3 regions of the Clostridium sediminicola genome follow, and region 1 is predicted to be linked to each of the others. Evidence: riboswitches for the same ligand, from Rfam matches in the RefSeq annotation. Region 1 holds a riboswitch; each other region holds the start of a gene.

Region 1 (7,731 bases):
ATCTTTCAACATAAGATAATAATTCAAAAGAATGAAATTTATAACTGATTCAATCAATAAAATATAACACAAAAATAAAACCTGAGCATATGCTCAGGTCTCATTTTTATATGTGATTAGAATAGAAGTTTCAAGTTTATACCTTTTTACTTCTAGGCTATCTTTGCCAAATAATTAAATCATATACTATATTCTATCCAATTCCCATTCATCTTAGTACCAACTGATAACTCATTCAAGAATATTATATCACTTTTTTTAATATTTATCATGTAAATTCCTAAACTTTTTACAATAAACACAATATTTTTTTAGTTTATTTTTCTACAAACTATTAAAAAAAACACATGGGAAGTTTGTCCCGAATACATTAACAACTTTTCTGCATTCGGGAAGTTTGTCCCACGCACTAAGAATATTTTACCACATTTCCATATTTTTTCAATTAACTATTTGTAAATTTACTTCATTTCTAGTTTTTCAAATACACTTCTTGAAACCATCAACAATACTCCTGAAAGTAAAATATTATATGCGATCATAGCAAGATATCCAAGGTATTTAGCTGTAGCTAAATCTCTTAAAAAAACTAAGATCAATATATTCGCAGCCAATCCTGGAATAGTTATGACTATTACAAGTAAGAATTTAAAAAATACTTCTAAATTTTTACTGTGTACAGAGCCAAAAATGCTTCTTGCCCAAACATCTCCATAAATAAACACTGACCCATAGGTTGTAAAAACTATTATACATAACAAAATAGTTATTGGATCCGCTCCTTTAATTATCCCCGCTACTAAAAATAATGCTATACCATCAATAAAGTGTTTTATATTATCAGCTAGTGTTGCATAGAAAACTTTACTAGCTGAGCTTGCAGGTATCAAAAAAATATACGGCTTAGTATTTTCATATATCCATTTTCCTTGGAATGAAAATATAAATAGCATGTATACAGAAAAATAAAGTATAGTGTCAATACCCTGAACACTTCTTAAAAAGAATGAATACACAATTGATGAAACCAAAAATACTATAGTACTTGTATCTATAAATAAAAATCCCGCTTTTCTATATTCAAGCATATGTCTTTGGAATATAGCTTTTGCGCCTGTACCTGTAAATTTAGAATTTACTTTTCTAAGCTTTTTATTCTTCATTCCAGCATACATGGACTTTCCTTCTTTTTTTAATTTTATAACTTCCTCATAGTTTTCAGTAGCACCTAACACATCTTCATAGTAATCTGTATTAACCATAACTAAAATAGCAACAACTACGGCATAAAATCCAATTAGTAAAACCATATTAATCCATACTGTAGCATTTCCAACTCCGATAGCACTTAGAAGTAGTGCTTTAATCCACCCAAAGAAAGGTAAATACATAAACAATTGTGAATTAAACAATACATTGGCTGCTGCAAACATGTCTCTTGTCTTGTAAAGGTAAAATAGATATGCTATTACAATAGCTGCTAATAATATATTAATACCTTTTTCAATAATGTACTTTGTCATTTTACTATTTGAACTTAATGAGTAAATTAATATTGATAAAACAGATGTAGTTAACAAATATATAAATACTGCAAATAATGCTATTAAAATACCTTCATTAGACAATGCAAAATTGTTCTTTATATTTGGGATTTGAAAAACAAATATAAACAAGAAAAATATTGTTCTATATAATTGTTTTATAAATCCATATATCAATACTTTTTTTTGAGACACAGGGGATGTAAACACTAAGTTAACATCAGACTGTCTAAAAAACGTTCCACCATTTTTCACAGCAGCCTTTATAAGTAATAATGTTCCTATTACTAAAAGACCTGTTACAATCATCCCAAAAATTTCAGGTGATGCCTTTGAGACTAAATTTGATGGCATGATAAAACTTATTACTATCATACCTATAAAAAAGGCAGCTCCTAAAATATATCCTATTAATGCCAATGGTTTTTTCTTTAAATCTAATAAATGATTTTTAAAACTTTTCCTCATTATATAAAACAAAGAAGACAATACTATCCCTCCTTACCTTCTGTCACTTCAAAAAATCTTTCTTCCAAAGATTCCCCTGATTTTTCAATTTCAAGTCTAGTTCTTGAAAGCACAATATTACCTTTATTCATTATTAATGCCTTATCCCAAATTTCCTCTATTGAATCTATGATATGCGTACTTATTAAAATAGAACATCCTTGTTCTCTAAGTTCCACAAAGACTTTCTTCAATTCTTTGATTGCTTTAGGGTCTAGTCCAATCATAGGTTCATCAAATAAAATAACTTTTGGCCTCACAATAAGTCCACAACATATACTCACCTTTTGTTGCATACCTTTAGAAAGCTCTTTTCCTAATTTTTTTCTTTTATCTGTTAAATCAAATCTCTCCAATAATTCTTCAGCATATTCTTTATATTCCCCAACTTTATAAGCATGGGCAATGTACTCCATATGTTCTTCCACAGTTAACATATCAAAAAGAGCAGGTGTCTCCGGAATATATGCAAATATTTTTTTTGCTTCTACTGTTTTATTTTCAAAATCACCTATCTTAATATTTCCATCATACTTCAAAAGTCCTGTAATGCACTTAATAGTTGTACTTTTACCTGCTCCATTAGGCCCAAGTAAAACTGCAATTTCTCCAGGATCGACTTCAAAACTTATATTATCAACAGCTGTAAAATCATCGTATTTTTTAGTTAAATCATTAACAAATAACAAATATAATCCCCCATTCCTTTTCAATTCACAATGCACAATTAATGTTGATTTTCTTGCAGAAAATCTTCAACTAAGCCTTTATCTGCTTCGCAGATTGGAAATCTGTACTTTTGCTATCGCAAAAGGAATCCTTAATTATGAATCATGCATTGATATAGATAAATCTACGCAGTAGTTTATCTATCATTATACACTATTCTATGTTAAAAAGGTTTCAAATTTGTTACAAATTAGAAATTGTTTATTAACAATTTGTCTATAAATTTGATATTATTTTCTTTATATGTTATAATTCTTCATGTAAATTAGATTTTATAAAATTGAATACAATTTGTTACTAGGGGAGCTTGTTTAACAAGCTGAGACTGAGATATTTTCTCTTACCCTCATAACCTGATTTAGATAATTCTAACGTAGGGAAGTAAAGTTCGTAATATATAGTTAGCAATGTACAGCACAGAATTAAATAAATATTCTTCATTTTTATGAATTATTTAATTAATTTGGGTGCAGTATTTCTACAAAAACTATAACGCGCAAACTTTAGTTTGGGTGTTTTTTTTATTTCATTGTAGACTATTTAGTTTACGTAAGAATTATCTATAGACAGACAACTACAACTATTAATTTGTGTAATGTTTGTCTCTGTATTATGAGGAAGCTGAAAATGCTTCCTCTTTTTTAATTACAAAAGCTTTAAATCAAAATCTTTCACGTTAGTGAAAGGTATCCACAATTGTGCATTACGCATTAGAAAAAAAGGGGGTTTTTTAATAATGAATTATTCAACACAAATGGATGCCGCTAAGAAGGGCATTATTACAAAGGAAATGGAAATTGTAGCAAAGAAAGAGAACATGGACATTGAAGTATTAAGAGAATTAATTGCAAAGGGACAAGTAGCAATACCTTCTAACAAAAATCATAAAAGCATAAAACCTGAGGGGGTAGGTAACGGACTCAAAACAAAAGTCAATGTAAATTTGGGTATCTCTAAAGATTGTTGTAACATTGATAAAGAACTTGAAAAGGTTGATAAAGCCATAGAAATGAAAGTTGAATCTATTATGGATTTGAGTTGCTATGGAAAAACTGAGGAATTTAGAAATAAATTAATCCAAAGATCCTCTGCAATGATTGGAACTGTTCCAATGTATGATGCTGTAGGCTTCTATGATAAAGAACTAAAAGATTTGACTGTAGATGAATTATTAAGAGTTATTGAAAAACATGCAGAAGATGGTGTTGATTTCATGACTATTCATGCAGGTATAACTCGTGAAACAGCTGCTGTTTTCAAAAGAAACAAGCGAAAACTAAATATTGTCTCTAGAGGAGGTTCTTTAATTTATGCATGGATGGAATTAAATAATAAAGAAAATCCTTTTTATGAACATTTTGATAAAATCCTAGATATATGTGAAAAATACGATGTTACCATCAGCCTAGGTGATGCTTGTCGTCCTGGTTGTATTGCTGATTCTACAGATGCTGCTCAAATAAAAGAGTTAATGGTTTTAGGTGAGCTTACTTTAAAAGCATGGGAAAGAAATGTCCAAATTATAATAGAAGGACCTGGTCACATGTCAATTGATGAAATCGCAGCAAATGTTGTTTTAGAAAAAAAATTATGCCATGGTGCTCCATTTTATGTTCTAGGGCCTTTAGTTACTGATGTTACTCCTGGATATGATCACATTACTAATGCAATTGGTGGTGCAGTTGCCGCTGCTGCTGGTGTAGATTTCCTTTGTTATGTAACTCCAGCAGAGCACTTAAGACTCCCAACATTAGATGATATGAAAGAAGGTATCGTTGCAACAAAAATTGCAGCACACGCTGGTGATATTGGAAAAGGCATAAAAGGTGCTAGAGATTGGGACAATAAAATGGCTGATGCTAGAAGAGATTTGGATTGGGAAAAAATGTTCGATCTTGCTCTTGAATCAGAAAGGCCAAGAAAATATAGAGAAGAATCTATACCTCATGATGAAAAAACCTGTACAATGTGCGGCAAAATGTGTGCCGTTAGAAATATGAATAAGGTTATTGATGGAGAGAATATTAATATTTTGAGAGAAGACTAGCAAAAAACTAAGTTTACTTTGTAAGCTTAGTTTTTTTATATTTTATTTAGTTTTAAGCTTTCACATAGTGAAAGGTATCAATAATTGTGCACTGTGCATGATTAAAGACTACTCTTCAACTTTATATACCAATTGTCCATTATTGTCCTGAACCACGATATTGCTCCCACTATAAACTTCACCTTTTATAATCATTTTAGCTATTGATGTTTCAAGGGCATTTTGGATATATCTTTTTAACGGTCTTGCTCCATAAACGGGGTCATACCCTTCTTTTGCCAATAGCACTTTTGCTTTTTCGGAGACGTTTAGGGAAATATCTCTTTCTGATAGTCTTTCTTTTATTTCTTCTAAGAAAATATCAATTATTTTTTCTATTTGTGTAATGGAGAGAGGTTTAAACATTATTATATCGTCAAGTCTATTAAGGAATTCTGGTTTGAACCTTCTTTTTAGCGTATCCATTACTTGTGATTTAATATTTTCTTCGATATCATTTTCTTCTTTGTTTTCTAATAAATAGGAAGAACCAATGTTAGAAGTCATTATGATTATAGTATTTTTGAAATCAACGGTTTTTCCTTTATTATCAGTTAACCTTCCATCATCTAGAATTTGTAAAAATATGTTGAATACATCATCGTGTGCTTTTTCTATTTCGTCAAATAGAATTACACTGTAAGGTTTTCTTCTTACTGCTTCTGTCAATTGACCACCTTCGTCGTAACCTACATACCCAGGAGGAGCTCCTATTAATCTTGAAACTGAGTATTTTTCCATGTATTCAGACATATCTACTCTGATGATATTCTCTTCACTATCAAATAATGTTCTTGCAAGGGTTTTTGCAAGTTCTGTTTTACCTACACCTGTTGGTCCTAAGAATATAAATGAACCTATTGGTCTTTTTATATCTTTAAGTCCTGCTCTTGCACGAATTACAGCATTGGCAGTTGAGATTACTGCTCCTTCTTGACCGATTACTCTTTTATGTAATTCATCTTCCAGTCTAAGGAGTTTATCTCTTTCGCCTTCTATTAATCTTGAAACAGGAATTCCAGTCCACTTAGAAACTATTTGAGAAATTTCATTTTCAGTTACTTCTTCTTTTAGTAATGAATTTTCTCCCTTTTCTTTTATTCTCTTTTCCTTTTGCTGAATTTCCTCTTCGATTTGTGGAATTACACCATACTTCAGTTCAGCGACCTTATTTAAGTCATATTCTCTTTCCGCCTTCTCAAGCTGACCTCTAGCTCTGTCTAATTCCTCTTTTGAATCTCTTATTCCAGTAATATCCCCTTTTTCATTTTCATATTTAGCAGTCATTTCATCATCTCTATTTCTTAGATCTGAAAGTTCCTGCAGCAGAGATATTAGTCTTTCTTTTGATGCCTTATCTTTCTCATGAGATAGAGCTTCATTTTCAATTTCTAATTGAAATATTCTTCGCCTTACCTCATCAAGCTCTGCAGGCAAGCTATCTATTTCAGTTCTAATCATTGCACCCGCTTCATCAATTAAGTCAATTGCCTTATCTGGTAGAAATCTATCATTTATATATCTATCAGACATTTTTGCTGCTGCGATTATAGCAGAGTCATGTATTCTAATTCCGTGATGAATTTCAAATCTTTCTTTTAGTCCTCTTAGTATAGAAATACTATCCTCTACTGATGGTTCATTGATTATAACTGGTTGGAACCTTCTCTCAAGGGCTTTATCTTTCTCAATATATTTCCTGTATTCATCAAATGTCGTCGCCCCAATACAGTGAAGTTCTCCTCTTGCAAGCATTGGCTTTATAAGATTTCCAGCATCCATAGCACCTTCTGTTTTTCCTGCACCAACAATAGTATGAATCTCGTCAATAAAGAGGATTATTTGACCTTCGCTGCTTTGAACTTCTTTGAGAACTGCCTTTAACCTTTCTTCAAATTCTCCTCTATATTTAGCACCAGCAATTAAAGCACCCATGTCTAGTGAAAAAATTGTTTTATTCTTCAAACCTTCAGGTATATCCCCTCGAACAATTCTTTCTGCTAGACCTTCAACAATAGCAGTTTTCCCAACACCTGGTTCCCCTATCAATACAGGGTTATTCTTTGTTCTTCTTGAAAGTATTCTAACGACCCTTCGGATTTCATCATCTCTTCCTATTACAGGATCAAGTTTATGCTTCTTAGCCTCAGCCACTAAATTTCTGCCGTATTTAGAAAGAGCTTCATAAGTACCTTCTGGGTCCTGGGTCTCAACTCTTTGATTACCTCTCACTGAGTGTAATGCACTTAAAAAATCATCCTTTTGTATATCAAATTTTTTCAGAATATTTCCTACAACACCTTTACTATCAACTTCCATCATTGATAATAAAATGTGTTCAACACTTACATATGAATCCTTGAATCTTGTAGAAATTTCATCTGCTCTTAGAAAAACTTCTTCTAGTCTTCTAGAGGCGTATACGCCAGAATTACCCGTTTCTCCTAAAATCTTTGGCATTTTATTTAGCTCATCTTTTGTCTCTTCTTTTATAGCCCTTACGTCTCTTCCCATTTTTTCAAAAATATTAGGAATTAGACCTTCATTATCTTCTATTAATGCTGCAAACCAGTGAATTATATCCAATTGTTGGTGGCTATATCTAATTGCAATGTCTTGAGCATCTGATAGTGATTTTTGTACTCTTTTTGTCATTCGATCAATATTCATTGATTAACCTCCATTTTGTAAATTTTCCATTGTGAAATTCTATAAACTATAATTATATTCTATAATTACAGTTATATACTCTGGTTATTCCATAAAAAGTAATTTAGTTGAACTTCAACCACAATATATAGCGTCAGAACGCGTCAATCTGCGGTAGATATTATGATTGATTTTAGTTCAACTTACTTTTTGTGG
Region 2 (7,731 bases), on a different contig from region 1:
ATGGTCCACTACCTTTTCCCAAATCTAAATTTGCTCTTAATGCACCAGTAATATATTCTTTACTATTTCCTATACTTTTTTCAACACTATATCCTAAAGCAAGGTTACTAGCAATTGCAGAAGATAATGTACATCCTGTGCCGTGGGTATTAGAATTCTCTATTCTTTCTCCTTCAAACCAATGTATGTCTCCATTAGAGAATAATAAATCATTAGCATTGTTTTCAAGATGTCCACCTTTGATTAATATATGACCATCATAATTTCCAGCAATTTTTTCAGCTGCCTTTATCATATCATCTGAACTTTTTATTTCAAATCCGCACAAGATTTCTGCTTCAAAAAGATTAGGAGTAATAACCGTTGCAAGTGGTATTAATTTATTTAAAAGCTTATGTATTGCATCTTCGTCAAGAAGTTTAGATCCTGAAGTTGCAACCATTACAGGGTCAATAACAATATTTTTAGGTTTATACTCTTTCAACTTTTCTGCAATTGCTTCTATAATCTCGATGGATGATACCATTCCAATTTTTACTGCATCAGGGAAAATATCTGTAAAAACACAATCCATTTGATTCTTTACAAAATCAACTGAACAAGCTTCTATTCCATAAACCCCTGTTGTATTTTGTGCCGTTAATGCTGTAATTACGCTCATTCCATAACATTTATTAGCTATTATCGTCTTTAAATCTGCTTGTATACCGGCTCCTCCACTACAATCAGAACCTGCTATAGTTAATACGTTTTTCATACAAACACCCCTTTTCTCAGTTGACAGTTGACTTCTAAAAAATCCTCTCACAAATATCTTTTAATTCACAAGTTGCCTTAGCAATATCTTTTTTAGCTAGAATAGCTGAGATTACTGCTACCCCATCAATGCCACTACCTTTTAATGATGAAACATTCTCTTTATTAATTCCACCAATTGCAACTATAGGAATATCAACTGACTGACAAATATTTTTTAGTGTTTCAAAAGTAACCGCTCCTGCATCTTTTTTTGTATCTGTTGAGAATACTGCACCAATTCCCAAATAATCTGCTCCTAACTTTTCGGCTTCTATAGCCTCATTAACTGTTCCTACCGAAACACCTAATATCTTATCTTCACCAATAGCTTTTCTAGCTTTATCTATAGACATATCATCTTGTCCAATATGTACTCCATCAGCATTGCTTTTTAAGGCAATATCTATATTATCATTAATTACAAAAGGAACAGCATATTCTTTAGCTAAATCCTTTATTTCTAAAGCTAAATTCAAAAAACTATTTTCATCTAAATCTTTTTCTCTTAACTGTAGAAACGTAACTCCATTGATTAAACTCTCCTTAACGTGAGTAATTAAGCTATCTTCTCCTAACCAGCTTCTATCTGTCACAAGATATAGTAATAAAGATTTTTTATCTACTTTCAATCTTAGCACCTTCTTTTAAAGTTTCCAACTCCATCAAACTAACTCCATCAATTAAATATGTTCTAAAAGAACCTGTTCCTTCTTTTCTAGCTGTTACCTTTTCATAAGCTTTTTCTCCAGATAACCCCATTGTTGTAATAGCCATAACAGTAGCTCCAAAAATATCATCTCTGTTTGGACCACAATATGTTGCAATAACACTACTTGTCATACAACCTGTTCCAGTAATTCTTGACATCATTTCATGACCATTACGTATCAAAGCTACTTTTTCACCATCTGTAACAATATCAATAGCCCCTGTAGCAACAATAACACAATTAAACTTTCTAGAGACCTTTTTTATAAATTCAATAGATTCATCGATATTATTATCTCCAATAACATCATCCTCTTGTACGTCAACACCACCTGTATTTTTTGAATTTGAGTTTAAAGCTTTTATTTCTGACATATTTCCTTTGATAACAGAAAAATTTATTTCTCCAACTAATGTTTTTACTGCAGTATTTCTTAACTTAGAAGCTCCTACTCCCACTGGATCTAAAACTACTGGTAAACCTAGTTCATTAGCTCTCTTTCCTGCTCTTACCATAGATTCTATCATTGCTGCATTAAGTGTTCCTATATTAATATTTAGAGCATTACTTATTGAAACAATATCTTCTACTTCATCTACTCCCTCAGCCATTATAGGTGATCCCCCTGCTGCCAAAACAATATTTGCACAGTCATTTACAGTAACATAATTTGTTATGTTATGCACTAGCGGTGGATTTAACTTTAGATTCTCTAATAATTTTTTAAACATTTAATCACTCCTTCTCTACTTTATAAAACAAATTAATTTATTTTTATTCAAAGCTCATGTCCCAAAAGTTCATCTCATGCTGGCACGCTTCAAGGAAAATATTTATCAATTTTTCTTCCTCTTCTTTATCAATTCCAATGCAAATTCTATCTAATAACTTACATGATTCTACACTAAACTCTTCAAATTCTTTTCCTGCATAAGCTTCAATCCATGGACCATAATAATTATTTGATAAACTATCACCACATTCTTGTTTTAATGTTTTCCCAATATATTCATATGTTAAAGTACATGGCAGCGCAGACATAAATATTTCTTTTATATCCCCACCCTCCGCAAAGCTTAGCATATAATCTAAATATTCTCTATTGGCAGGTTTTACTACCATATCATCAACTTTGTATACATCAAGATCATAATCGTGAAGATATTTTATATGCATATTGGTTTCATCAGACATTACTACTCCTATACACGTATGTAAAAATTGTAAGTCTTCTACCCTATTAACTAACAAGAATGCATGTGCATAAACTTTTGCATAGTCCTTAAGGTATAAAGAATCTTGGATCAAATAGTTTCTATACTTACCTCTGTCCAATGTTCCGTCCTTTAATCCTCTAATAAAAGGATGTTTCATATAATCCTCATAGAACTTTAAAACTCTTTCATCTTCTACTAGTCGTTTTGAAAAACTCATACTCTCACCTCAATTTCTTAGTTGTAACACTTTTAAATTTGTTAAAGGTATTATTGCTAGTACAACAACACATAGTATTGCTTCTACACCAGACCCTAATACATTATAGATAATAGAATAAGGCCATACATTCATACCTTCCGGCGCAAATTCTCCAAAGAAAATAACCCCTGATAATATACTAAAAAATATTGATATTGCGGATGCAGTAAGTGCTCCAGCCACTAACTCTGATTTCTTAAAAACTCCAAACATTGGTGTAAAAGCAATGGCCATCATTGAGCCATAATAATCTAATGGTATTTGAAGTGGGTAATATGGTGGCTGAATAATTATTTTTAAACTAGCAACAATTATTGCGCAAATTATTGCTTCTTCAGTGCTAAAAACTACAGCAAGAATCATTATTGGAAGCATAGATAATAAACTACACCCTCCACCTTGTGGAAATGGTACTAGTTTTATCATATAAAGAACTATGGTTATGGCTGCCACAAGACCAATTCTTGAAATCACTCTTGCCTCAAATTTAAATCCTCTCAATCTTTTGATACTTACTACTAATATTGCCAGTGTGAAAATAATTGCTAAAATAATCGCTATGTTCATTTTTGTTCCCCCTTGTAATATTTTGATATTCTAAAAACTACATAAAAAAAACGTGTTACCCAATTAGGCAACACGCTAAAATACGCTAAAACATATTCCTACGCTGGCATTATCCAGATCAGGTTTGAGGGTATTCATCGCATTAGATATCATCTCAGCCTGATTGCACAAGCTCCCCTGAATATTAAATTATAACTAAATTATAGAATTTTCCACAAAAATAGTCAAGCCCCTTTACAAAATATTTATTTCTGAAGCAATACAAACCATAATACTGTCCACTAGTTCTTTAGTACTCCTATCTACACCTCGTTCATAAAAAATTAATATTATATATTATTTATACTATATAATTCACATAACTCTTTATATTGCTACAACTACAAACAACTTCCATTGATTAAGAAATTTTTTTATTATAAAATGACTTTGACGTCGATTATTCCCGTAGATTGCCGGGACCCCTCATTTTTTCTATGATAGTTTACTACTTACTATCTATTTATGATTAAATATTTTACCAAACCTTAGGAGGATACAAATGATAAAATTTAAAAGTTTGAAAACTATTCTTTTAGCCAGTGCTTTAACAGTAGGCATTTCTTTTTTCTCAACAAATGATGTTTTCGCAGCAACTTATAAAATTCAACCTGGAGATTCATTATATAAAATTGGTGTTCTATTTAATACTTCTTCAACTATTTTGATGAATGATAACGGTTTAAAAAGTACAAGTATTTATCCTGGACAAGCTATCTATGTATCATGTGAAACTCATAAAGTACAAAGTGGCGATTCTCTTTACTTAATTTCAAAAAAATATGGAGTATCTATTAATAATCTAAGAAAAGCAAATAATATTTGGAATAACTATATTTATCCAGGGCAAACATTAAATATACCAGGCGTAAAACCACCTTCAGGAGTAATCAATTATTCTCAAAGTGATGTAGACTTACTGGCTAGATTAATAACTGCTGAAGCAGAAGGAGAACCATATGCCGGTAAAGTAGCTGTTGGTGCAGTAGTTATAAATCGAGTTCAAAGTGGTAGCTTTCCAAATTCAATAAGTTCTGTTATTTACCAAACAATAAATGGGTATTACCAATTTACACCTGTCCTTAATGGTCATATTTATAAACCTGCAACTGCAGACTCTGTAAAAGCTGCCTATGAAGCACTTAATGGACAAGACCCTACAAACGGTGCATTATTCTTTTATGATTCAACTGTTACAAATCAATGGCTTTTATCAAAACCTGTTGCTGTTTCTATAGAAAACTTAACATTCGCGTATTAATAAATGGTTGGATTTGAAACGATGATTCAATTATAATAAAGAAAAGATATGAAATAAACTACGAACTAAAACAGTGACAAGTGACAAGTTAAGGTATCCTCAACTTGTCACTTATCACTTATAACTTATCACTATAAATTGCGAAGCGCTTTTCTTCGCAATTTATTTAAGGGAGGAAAATCATGAATGATGATAAACTAAAGCATACTCAATCTTGTTGAGGTCCTAATGAAGAAGGTATAGGTGAATACCTTGGACAGAGTAAAGAAAATTGTTTGATTTGTAATAATAAACTTGAGTATTTGGATATTGGAAAAGAGTTTCTATGTATAAGATGTGGTAAAAAAGAAATAGGATATGTTTATTGTTCTAATAACCATTATATTTGTGATGATTGTCATGGTAAGGATTCATTCGATTTGATTCAAAAATTATCTCTTTCTTCAAAAGAATCTAACCCTTTAATTATTGCAGAAAAAATATTAGAGATATCTTCTATCCCTATGTTAGGCTGTGAACATGCATGGATTACTGCTGGTTCTTTTTTAACAGCTATAAGAAATCATGGAGAAATTAAAATTACAGATAATGAAATTAGAGAAGCATTAAATCGTACAAAAAAACAAGCCATAGGTGCCTATTGTGGTTTAACAGGAATTTGTGGAATAGCACCAGCTATAGGAGCTTGTTTTAGTGTTATACTAGGAGCAGCATGCCCTAAAAACAAAGAAACTGCTACTACTATGCATGTCGTTTCTCATATAATTGATGCTATAGCTAATGAAACAGGTCCTTGTTGTTGTAAAAATTTTATGCGCACATCTTTAATTGAGAGTTGTTATCTTGCAGAAAAACATTTAAATATAAAACTTCCACATGAAATACATATTGTTTGCAAAGATAATCACCGGCATCCTCATGGCTGTAGAGAAACTAAGTGCAGTTACTTTAGAGGAAAGTAATTATAAATTGCGAAGCGCTTTTCTTCGCAATTTATAGTTGACAGTCTACAGTAAAGGTTGATTTTCTTACAGAAAATCTTTAATGATTTAAGCTTTCGTTAGCTTCACTAACTGGAATAAGGTGCTTTTACTATCGCAAAAGGAAAGAAATATTAATATCAACACTGGTAAAACATTGCTAGAAGCTAAAATAGATTCTCTACGCAGTAACTATTCAAAATCTAGCTTTAAAAGAGTCTTCTTCAAAGTTTCAGCTGATTTTCGCAATTTTTCTAGCTCTTCTTCATTTAAAGGCACTTCTAATAGTTTTTTTACTCCTGATGAGCCAACTATTGCTGGAGCTCCAAGATAAATACCATCAATACCATATTCCCCTTCTATTATAGTGGATACGGTTAGAATTGAATTTTCATCTCTTATTATTGCCTCAACAATTCTTTTAACTGCTAAAGACACCGCATAATAAGTGGCACCTTTTCTGTTTATCACTTCATAACCTGCATTTTTAACATCTTGATGTATATTGTATTTGGATAAACCATCGCATTGCCTGCAAACATTCTTACAATACTCATTTATATTCATACCTGCCACAGTAGTTAAACTCCATGTTGCTATTTCAGAATCACCATGCTCTCCCATAATATACGAATGTACATTCCTTGCATCAATATTTAGTTTTTTGCTAAGAAGGTATTTAAATCGCGAAGTATCTAATACAGTACCTGAACCAATTACTCTTTCTTTTGGAAATCCAGACAACTTATATGTTATGTAACTTAGTATATCTACAGGGTTTGACACCACTAACAAAATTGAATTTGGAGAATACTCTGCAACCTTTGGAATAATATCTTTAAATATTTTATAGTTTTTATGTATTAAATCTAATCTTGTTTCTCCTTGTTCTTGGGGAGCACCTGAAGTGATAATGACTATATCCGAATCTAAAGTATCTTGATAATCTCCTGCAATTATATCAACAGGCTTAACAAATGAAGCTCCATGTGACAAGTCTAAAACCTCTCCAACAGATTTTTCTTTATTTATATCTACCATAACTATATCTGAAGCTAACCCTGCATTCATAAGAGTAAACGCAGTAGTAGACCCTACAAATCCAGCACCTATAATAGATATTTTTACTGGTGAACTTTTCATAATCCCTCTCCTCTTACGCAATATATAATAATTTATTATCTAAAGATATTATTTACTATTATAATAAAATTATATACTGGTTAAACTACTTTTCTATAAACTCAGAGGGTTTCCCTAAATAAAAGCCTTGTCCATAATCTACATCAATACTTTTCAATGTTGTTAGAATTTCTTCATTTTCAATAAATTCTGCTACTGTTGTTTTATCATATCCTTTTGCCATAGAAACAATAGATTTAGCTAGATATAGATTTTTTTCATTGGCATTTATATCTTTAATAAACGAACCATCAATTTTTATATTTTGGCATGGTATTTTTTTTAGATAACCAATAGTTGAATAAGCAACACCAAAATCATCTATTGAGAAAGTATACCCTTTATCTATATATTTACTGATAGTTTGTGTTAATAGATTTAAGTTTTGAACATTTTCTGTTTCAGTTATTTCAAATTCAATATTCTTATGATTTATGTTGTATTTATCAACTATATTACTTGCTTGCATTAAGTGAGTACTATCATTTAGGCATTTACCTGAAATATTAAAAGAAAAAATCAACTTATCTTCTATATCAATTTCATTTTTATACTTTAATGCTTTCTCTAATATAATAAGATCCATTTCTTCTATAAGGTTATATTTCTCACCTATTAAAATATATGGATAAGGCAATAAATAATGTTCGTTGCACTTTAATCTCATTAAAACCTCGTATTTAGCAATTTTATTCTTTTTGATATCATATATTGGTTGA
Region 3 (7,731 bases), on a different contig from region 1:
TTTAGCGTTTCAATAGTATTTTCTAATCTTTTATTCGCTTCTACCAAATCAGACTGCTTTTTTATAAGTTCTGCTTCTACCCTTCTATAAGGTGTTATATCTCTTGCAGTAAGAACATGTTGAGTTTCTTTTATTGATGGTATGGTTTTTATACTTATTAACAAACGTAAATTATTAATAATAACTTCCTCTTCATGTTCTTTATTGTTTAATTTACTAACTATTTCATATTTATTTATTATTTCATTCAATTTCTCATAAGGGCTATCCCCAATTGTACTTTTTAGCTTCTTATTAATATAAATAACGTCAAATGTAGAATTAAGAACTCCAATAGGTGTATCTAATTTATGAATGATTTCATGACGCATAATTGGAGAAATATTAAAAAAATCATGCCTAAAGGTTGCATATACAAAGAGTATCGTCGACCAAGTAAATACAATAGGTGTAATATCAAATATAACAAACATTTCTAAAGAAAAAAGAAATCTATGCATTACCTTTGATACATATAAAAGATTCATAATTAACGGAATTATTATTGCAGCTGATATTAAATATTTAGATAAGCTATTCTTACTTTTAAACTGTTTGTTAAACATAAAAGTACAAAAGACTGTCCCCACAATTATAAACCCATATTCAAGAACCATATGCACATAAAATAAAGGTCCAAACTTATCTCCCCAAAAATCATAGCTACTGTAAAACAAATAATGATATGGATTAGTTAAAATAAACAAAAACTGCATAATAGGTAAGATATAAATAAACTTTCTTACCATTTTGGGAATTCTATTACCTTTATAATAAGCATAACTAAATTCCAAAAATGATATTTCTAAAACACAAGCACAGGCATAATAACCAACAATAAAACTCCACCTTAAATTTTCAGTAGGAGCTACTGTTTTAAATATCTTAAAAACCATCCATAATATCATACTAATCTGCATAACTAAAAAAGCCTTCAAAGATTGGTCTCTATTCACTTTCATATAAAAAATCATAAATGCAATAATAGAAATTATAATAGCGATTATATGCACAATACATATAGTAGCTATTTCATACTTTAATAAATAATCCACAATCATACCTCTATTCAATACCATTCTCTACTGCATATACTGCCAACTGTAATCTATCACTTATGCCTAATTTTTCATATATTCTACTCACTTTATTTTTTACTGTACCTTCAGTATAATTAAAACTTCCTCCAATTTCTTTATTGCTTTTTCCCATCACAATTAATCTAATAATTTCTATTTCTTCTAAAGAAAGAATATCCGTATATACTCTCTTATTGCTACTCATCTTCTTAAATCTATCAATCATAATTTTTTTTACACTGTTGTGTATAACAGTAAGTCCATAATTCACACATTTTATAGTTGCTATTAATTCCTCACAGTCAATATCTTTAACAACATATCCATCCGCCTCTCCTACAAATGACTCTATTATATTATCCGTATTATCAAATGTGGTTAAAATAATAACTTTAATATTTGGGTGCTTTTCTTTGATCATTTTCAAGGCTGAAATCCCATCTATATGTGGCATTTCTATGTCCATCAAAACTATATCAGGCATATTCTTATTACAAGATTCTATAGCATCTTTACCTGTTCCAACCATGTCCACTACAGTAATATCAGGATCACTGCTTATTAATTGTCCTATTGATTTTCTTAACAATACTTGATCATCAGCTATTATAATTTTCATTATTCTATCCTCCATAATATTGCATATATGCTGAAACAGCACTTCTAACATCTGCTAAATCTTTCTTAGCATCCAAAATTATATGCTCAATATCAAGAGCAAATTTTTCTTTATCCTGTTCTTGAATTAACTCCTGTATATGATTTCTCAATTCATGCATTGACTTTTCTTGATTAACTGCTATTTGGTCGAGAAGCATGTTTATCTCTTTTTCCTTTTCTAATCTATAAACGATTTTTGAGTAATGATACAATTTTTCATTTATTTTCTCTGTATCTGATTGTTGTTTTTTTAAATTATCTAACATTTTAATAAGTTTGGTTATATCTATAAAAGTTATAATGCTGCCAACTATTTCATCTTTATTTTTTAAATTTTTAATGTTATAAGAAAAATATTTGTTACTTCCTTCATCTAAATATTTAATAAATTTTTTATTATATGAACTTCTTATCATTATTTTCTTTTTAAATAATGGTTCTAAATTATCTACATCAATTTTCTTTACATTTTGAAAAACTTCTGATAATTCTGCACTATTATTCTTATGAATTACACTTCCATTAATATCAATAATAAATACATAATCAAGAATTAAGTCTTTTACATTATAAAAAATTGATGATGTTATTCTATAAGGTCTTAAATAATTAGCTATCAGATTAAACCCTATCAAAAATAGCAAATACATAAAAAGTTCGATAATATTATAAGAATGGAGTAATATTCCTAAGATATAAATTGAAAGCGGTATTATCCAAAAAATAAAAATAGCAATAGAAAATTTCTTATTATTGAAAAGTTTTGTATCAAAATCTTTATCTGGCTTTCGAAGGAAAATAAAGCTAGTTGAAATCAATATCAACCAAAAAGCAACATATAAAAGAATCATATATCCTATTCCAAACCTAATTGAAAAAAAGGAATATTCTTTTATAATAAACTTACTATTTAAAAGTGACATTAGTAGAAGTATTGAAAAAAACATACATGAAAAAATATTAACTAATTGTATAAATTTTTTTGTGATTTTGTAGTAGTTACTAATAACATACCTTAGCAAATAACCAAGTAACATATAATTTATAACCAAAAAAATCATACTTTCAATATTTTTTATTATATATGCAATGTATTCAGATATAATAACTTCTTCTACAAACCTTAAAAAGAGTAATGCTCCTGATAAAATATATATAGATAAAACGTACTTACTATCTTTGCTCCCAAAATTTCTATATACGCTAAGCATTGTACTAATAATTAAAAAAATAATGAGTATTGTTAAAAAAATAATAGTACAAAATTGATGCGTTGAATAATATCTCCCATCACCCATCTTACTTCCTCCAGAAAATTTACATACTTCCTATTTTTAGTATACACTACCCCAATGTCACTTTAAAGTAGCTTAAGTCACTAGTTTTTATATAAAATTATACTATATATTCTTCTTTAAAATGCTAAGTAACTATTATATAATTTAATATGTGTCTTTCTATTAGTATCTAGTAGAACATAGTTTTTAATAAAATCTCTATTAAATTAGTTAATCATAGAATTTAATAAAATAATCTATTGCAAAGCATAAATATAATTAAGAAAGGAATCAAATAATGAGTATTTTAACAGTAAAGAATTTAAGTCATGGTTTTGGAGATCGTGCTATTTTTGATAATGTATCCTTTAGACTTTTAAAAGGAGAACATATCGGTTTAATTGGTGCAAATGGTGAAGGTAAATCTACTTTTATGAATATAATTACAGGTAAATTAGAGCCCGATGACGGAACCATCGAATGGTCTAAGCGTGTAAGAGTTGGGTATCTAGATCAACACACATCACTACAAAGTGGAACAACTATAAAGGATGTACTAAAAAGTGCCTTTAAATATCTTTTTGATTTAGAAAAAGAAGTTACAACTATATGTGACAAAATGGGCGATGCTAACCCAGATGAACTTGAACAATTGATGGAAGAAATGGGTACAATCCAAGATATTCTTGATCATAATGATTTTTATATAATCGATGCTAAGGTTACAGAGATTGCTTCTGGTTTAGGATTGAATGATATTGGTTTAGATAAAGAAGTTCAAGAATTGAGTGGTGGACAGAGAACTAAGGTATTATTAGCTAAACTTCTACTAGAAAAGCCTGATATACTTCTTTTGGACGAGCCTACAAACTACCTTGATGAACAACATATTGTATGGTTAAAACGTTATTTAAATGAATATGAAAATGCATTTATCTTGATTTCTCATGATATTCCATTCCTGAATAGTGTAATCAATCTAATTTACCATATGGGTAATCAGGAACTAAATCGCTATGTAGGAGACTACGATAACTTCAAACAAGTTTATGAAGCTAGAAAAAAACAAGTAGAAGCAGCATATAAAAAGCAACAGAAAGAAATCGAAGATTTAAAAGATTTTGTTGCTAGAAATAAGGCTAGAGTTTCTACAAGAAATATGGCAATGTCTAGACAAAAGAAATTAGATAAAATGGAGCTTATAGAACTAGATAAAGAAAAACCAAAACCAACTTTCAACTTTAAACCTGCACGAACTCCAGATAAACTAATTTTTGAAACTAAAGATTTAGTAATTGGATATGATGAACCTCTATCTAAACCTTTGAACTTGCTTATGGAACGTGGACAAAAAATTGCTTTAGTTGGTGCTAACGGTCTAGGAAAAACAACTTTACTTAGAAGTATTTTAGGTGAAATTCCTGCCATTTCAGGTGAAGTTGAACTAGGCGACCATCAGCATATTGGATATTTTCAACAAGAGATAAAAGAAGCTAATTATAATAGTTGTATAGAGGAAGTATGGCAAGAGTTTCCTTCATATACTCAGTACGAAGTCCGTGCAGCATTAGCAAAATGCGGTCTTACAACTAAACACATAGAAAGTAAAGTGCTAGTCTTAAGTGGTGGTGAACAAGCTAAAGTTCGATTATGTAAAATAATAAACAGAGAATCAAATATACTTGTTCTAGACGAGCCTACTAATCACCTTGACGTAGATGCCAAAGATGAACTAAAACGTGCACTAAAAGAATACAAAGGTAGCATTCTTTTAATCTGCCACGAACCAGAATTCTATAACGATATAGTAACCGACGTATGGAACTGTGAGTCCTGGACGACTAAAATAGTTTAGAACCGCTTCGCAATTTTTTCTTGATTAAAATCATGAGCTATGCTAAGATAATTTTATAATAAAATAGTAAATTTTAACACAGGGGAGCTGGTAATTCCAGCTGAGAGTAAGAATTAAATTCTTAGACCCTTAACCTGATCTGGATAATGCCAGCGTAGGACGTTGTTTATGAAAATGTAATTTCTAACACAAATCTACGGATTTGTGTTTTTTTATTTCACTTCCATAAAAACTCTTTCACTCTTATTACCTTAGTTAAAATATTAATTGATATATTTGTTTGAAGGTTAACTCTCAACTCCTGTTATTGAAAAGGAGAATTTCTTATGAAAACCAAAAAATTAGTTTTTTCAGCACTATTAACTGCACTTGGCATCGTAACTGGAAGTTTAATTTTTTTCCCTGTTGGTGCCTCAAAATGTTTTCCTGTGCAGCATTTCATCAATGTCTTTTCAGCAATCACTCTCGGGCCTATCTATAGTGTATCTATCGCATTTTGCATTTCATTAATGCGAAATATTTTAGGTACTGGTTCTCTTTTAGCTTTTCCTGGTTCTATGATTGGAGCATTCCTTGCAGCTATGTTGTACAAACATACTAAAAAATATTTAATTGCTGTATTTGGTGAAATACTGGGAACAGGAATTATTGGTGGGATTATCGCATACCCTGTTGCTACCTTATTTATGGGTAAATCAGTTGCTTTATTTTTCTTTGTTATACCTTTTCTACTCAGTACTACAGTTGGAAGTATCATTGCTTATATATTGATAAAGACATTAGATTCAATGAAAATTCTAAAGCTAAAAGATAGCTTACATTAATAAACAAATTATTTCTAATGATTATACAAAAAGGCAGGTATATAATATGGCAAATAATGAAAACAAATTATCTTTTTGGAGTTTAGCATTTTTATGGTGCGGAGCTTCTATATCAATAGCTGAAATATTAACTGGGGGATTTATTGCTCCTCTTGGTTTTAAAATTGGTTTAGTAACTATTATAATTGGACATCTTATAGGTACAGTAATCTTAGCTTTAGGTGGAATTATAGGAACTCGTGAGAGAATACCCGCGATTACCTCAACAAGAATTTCTTTTGGACTATATGGCACTTATTTATTCTCTATTTTAAATGTACTTCAATTATTGGGATGGACAGCTATAATGATTAAATCAGCTGCTCTATCTTTAAATGTGATAAGCGATACTCTATGGAACATTAATAACATATCCCTTTGGATTATATTAATCGGATTATGTATTTGCTTCTGGATTTTCCTTGGAATAAAAAGTTTTAAGAAATTAAATGTTATAGCCGTTGTTTTATTGTTTGGTTTAACTCTTGTGCTTGCATCAGTTATATTTTCTAATCAAAGCTTGTTTAGTAGCATAGGTGATAATTCTATTTCATTCGGAGGAGCCCTAGAACTTTCTGTGGTAATGCCACTTTCTTGGTTACCATTAATCGCAGACTATACTAGATTTGCAAAATCTGAAAAAGCTGGTACTTACGGTAGTTTTATTGGTTATTTTTTAGGAAGCTCATGGATGTACGTTATTGGTCTAGGTGCTGCTATTGTTACTCAAAATCCAGATCCATCAGCTATTATGTTAGCTGCAAATCTTGGAATTACAGCCTTCGGAATTGTTTTCTTATCTACAATAACAACTACTTTTATGGATGCTTATTCTGCTGGGGTTACTTTTTTAAATCTTATGCCTAAACTTAATGAAAAGAAAGTTTCTATATTTATGACAGTTATAGGTACATTAATATCATTAGTATTTGCTATTGAAAATTACGACTTTTTCTTGTATGCGATAGGCTCAGTTTTTGCTCCATTATTTTCAATTTTACTAACTGATTACTTTATCATCAAGGTAAGAACAAAAGTTGACGAAAAACTTTTATTGAATATAGGTGCTGTTGTTGTATGGATTATAGGTGTTTCATTATACTATGTATTTATAAGGTATGATTTTATACTAGGGGCTACCCTTCCTACAATGATAGTGACTGGATTGTTGTATTTTGTAAGCTGGAGTTTTATGAAATCATGGAAGCTTAATGAAAAATAGACAGGTTATCTAAAAAAATAGGGACGATTCAAGATATATCAATCCTCCCTATTTTTTTAATCACTTATTACAAAAATTATTTAACTTTAATATCAAAATCTTTATCTATATAAAGATTTATATCTAACCCTTCTTTTATTGCTTCATCTAATGATTCATTATATCTTTTTTCTAAATCATCTAACCCTCTATCTATATCTATCTTTCCAAGTAGTATATTGGTAAATACTTCTGAATAGTCATCCCCCTCTAGTCTTAAAGCTGTAGTAGGTACCTGTTTTCTAAAATATGAATTAGGTGTATTTGCAAAAGATTTAAGTTGTTCTGTCTCTGGTTGTTTTATAACTATCCCTTCAATATCATCTGAATATGGTATATGCATTCCTGTCTCGTAAGCTTTTGCTAACGCTGCTTTAACTATAAACTTATATGCTTCCATTGTTTTTTCCTTTTTATATTCAGCAGCTTGCCCTATGCATACAAGACTTCCTGTTTGTAAAACTTCTTTATATTGTTTATTAGAATCAATTACTAATGGTTTTACGACTGCCCAATCAATATCTGTAGTGAACTGAGTTGTGAATACACCTACATCCCAGCTAGCAGCTGTTAACATACCAATTTTTCCTTCAGCAAATTGTACCCTAACCACGTCATTGCTATTCCATTTTGCTCCTGGAAACCAGCTTCCCTCTTTATAAATTTCACTTAATATTTTTAATACTGGTTTATATTT

What was found. Region 1 has a riboswitch for thiamine pyrophosphate ahead of thiC (phosphomethylpyrimidine synthase ThiC). Riboswitches for the same ligand answer to the same signal wherever they lie in the genome.
Region 2: linked by a shared signal. The riboswitch ahead of ACQ3F0_RS00245 (energy-coupled thiamine transporter ThiT) and the one ahead of thiC (phosphomethylpyrimidine synthase ThiC) in region 1 are both predicted to bind thiamine pyrophosphate.
Region 3: linked by a shared signal. The riboswitch ahead of thiW (energy coupling factor transporter S component ThiW) and the one ahead of thiC (phosphomethylpyrimidine synthase ThiC) in region 1 are both predicted to bind thiamine pyrophosphate.

What each region holds. Positions count from the first base shown of each region.
Region 1 covers NZ_BAABMF010000027.1:32,056-39,786, reverse strand. Annotated here, with positions in the region: gene ACQ3F0_RS24400 (putative ABC exporter domain-containing protein) at 462-2,033, opposite strand; gene ACQ3F0_RS24395 (ABC transporter ATP-binding protein) at 2,036-2,740, opposite strand; TPP riboswitch at 3,070-3,177, shown strand; gene thiC (phosphomethylpyrimidine synthase ThiC) at 3,517-4,827, shown strand; gene clpB (ATP-dependent chaperone ClpB) at 4,936-7,536, opposite strand.
Region 2 covers NZ_BAABMF010000001.1:47,684-55,414, reverse strand. Annotated here, with positions in the region: gene thiD (bifunctional hydroxymethylpyrimidine kinase/phosphomethylpyrimidine kinase) at 1-757, opposite strand, end outside; gene thiE (thiamine phosphate synthase) at 792-1,436, opposite strand; gene thiM (hydroxyethylthiazole kinase) at 1,414-2,238, opposite strand; gene tenA (thiaminase II) at 2,282-2,941, opposite strand; gene ACQ3F0_RS00245 (energy-coupled thiamine transporter ThiT) at 2,951-3,550, opposite strand; TPP riboswitch at 3,629-3,740, opposite strand; gene ACQ3F0_RS00240 (cell wall hydrolase) at 4,092-4,850, shown strand; gene ACQ3F0_RS00235 (DUF5714 domain-containing protein) at 5,033-5,812, shown strand; gene ACQ3F0_RS00230 (L-lactate dehydrogenase) at 6,023-6,973, opposite strand; gene ACQ3F0_RS00225 (EAL domain-containing protein) at 7,059-7,731, opposite strand, start outside.
Region 3 covers NZ_BAABMF010000006.1:79,794-87,524, forward strand. Annotated here, with positions in the region: gene ACQ3F0_RS12045 (sensor histidine kinase) at 1-1,094, opposite strand, end outside; gene ACQ3F0_RS12050 (response regulator) at 1,105-1,737, opposite strand; gene ACQ3F0_RS12055 (hypothetical protein) at 1,742-3,076, opposite strand; gene ACQ3F0_RS12060 (ABC-F family ATP-binding cassette domain-containing protein) at 3,354-4,910, shown strand; TPP riboswitch at 4,981-5,089, shown strand; gene thiW (energy coupling factor transporter S component ThiW) at 5,237-5,734, shown strand; gene cytX (putative hydroxymethylpyrimidine transporter CytX) at 5,781-6,995, shown strand; gene ACQ3F0_RS12075 (ABC transporter substrate-binding protein) at 7,072-7,731, opposite strand, start outside.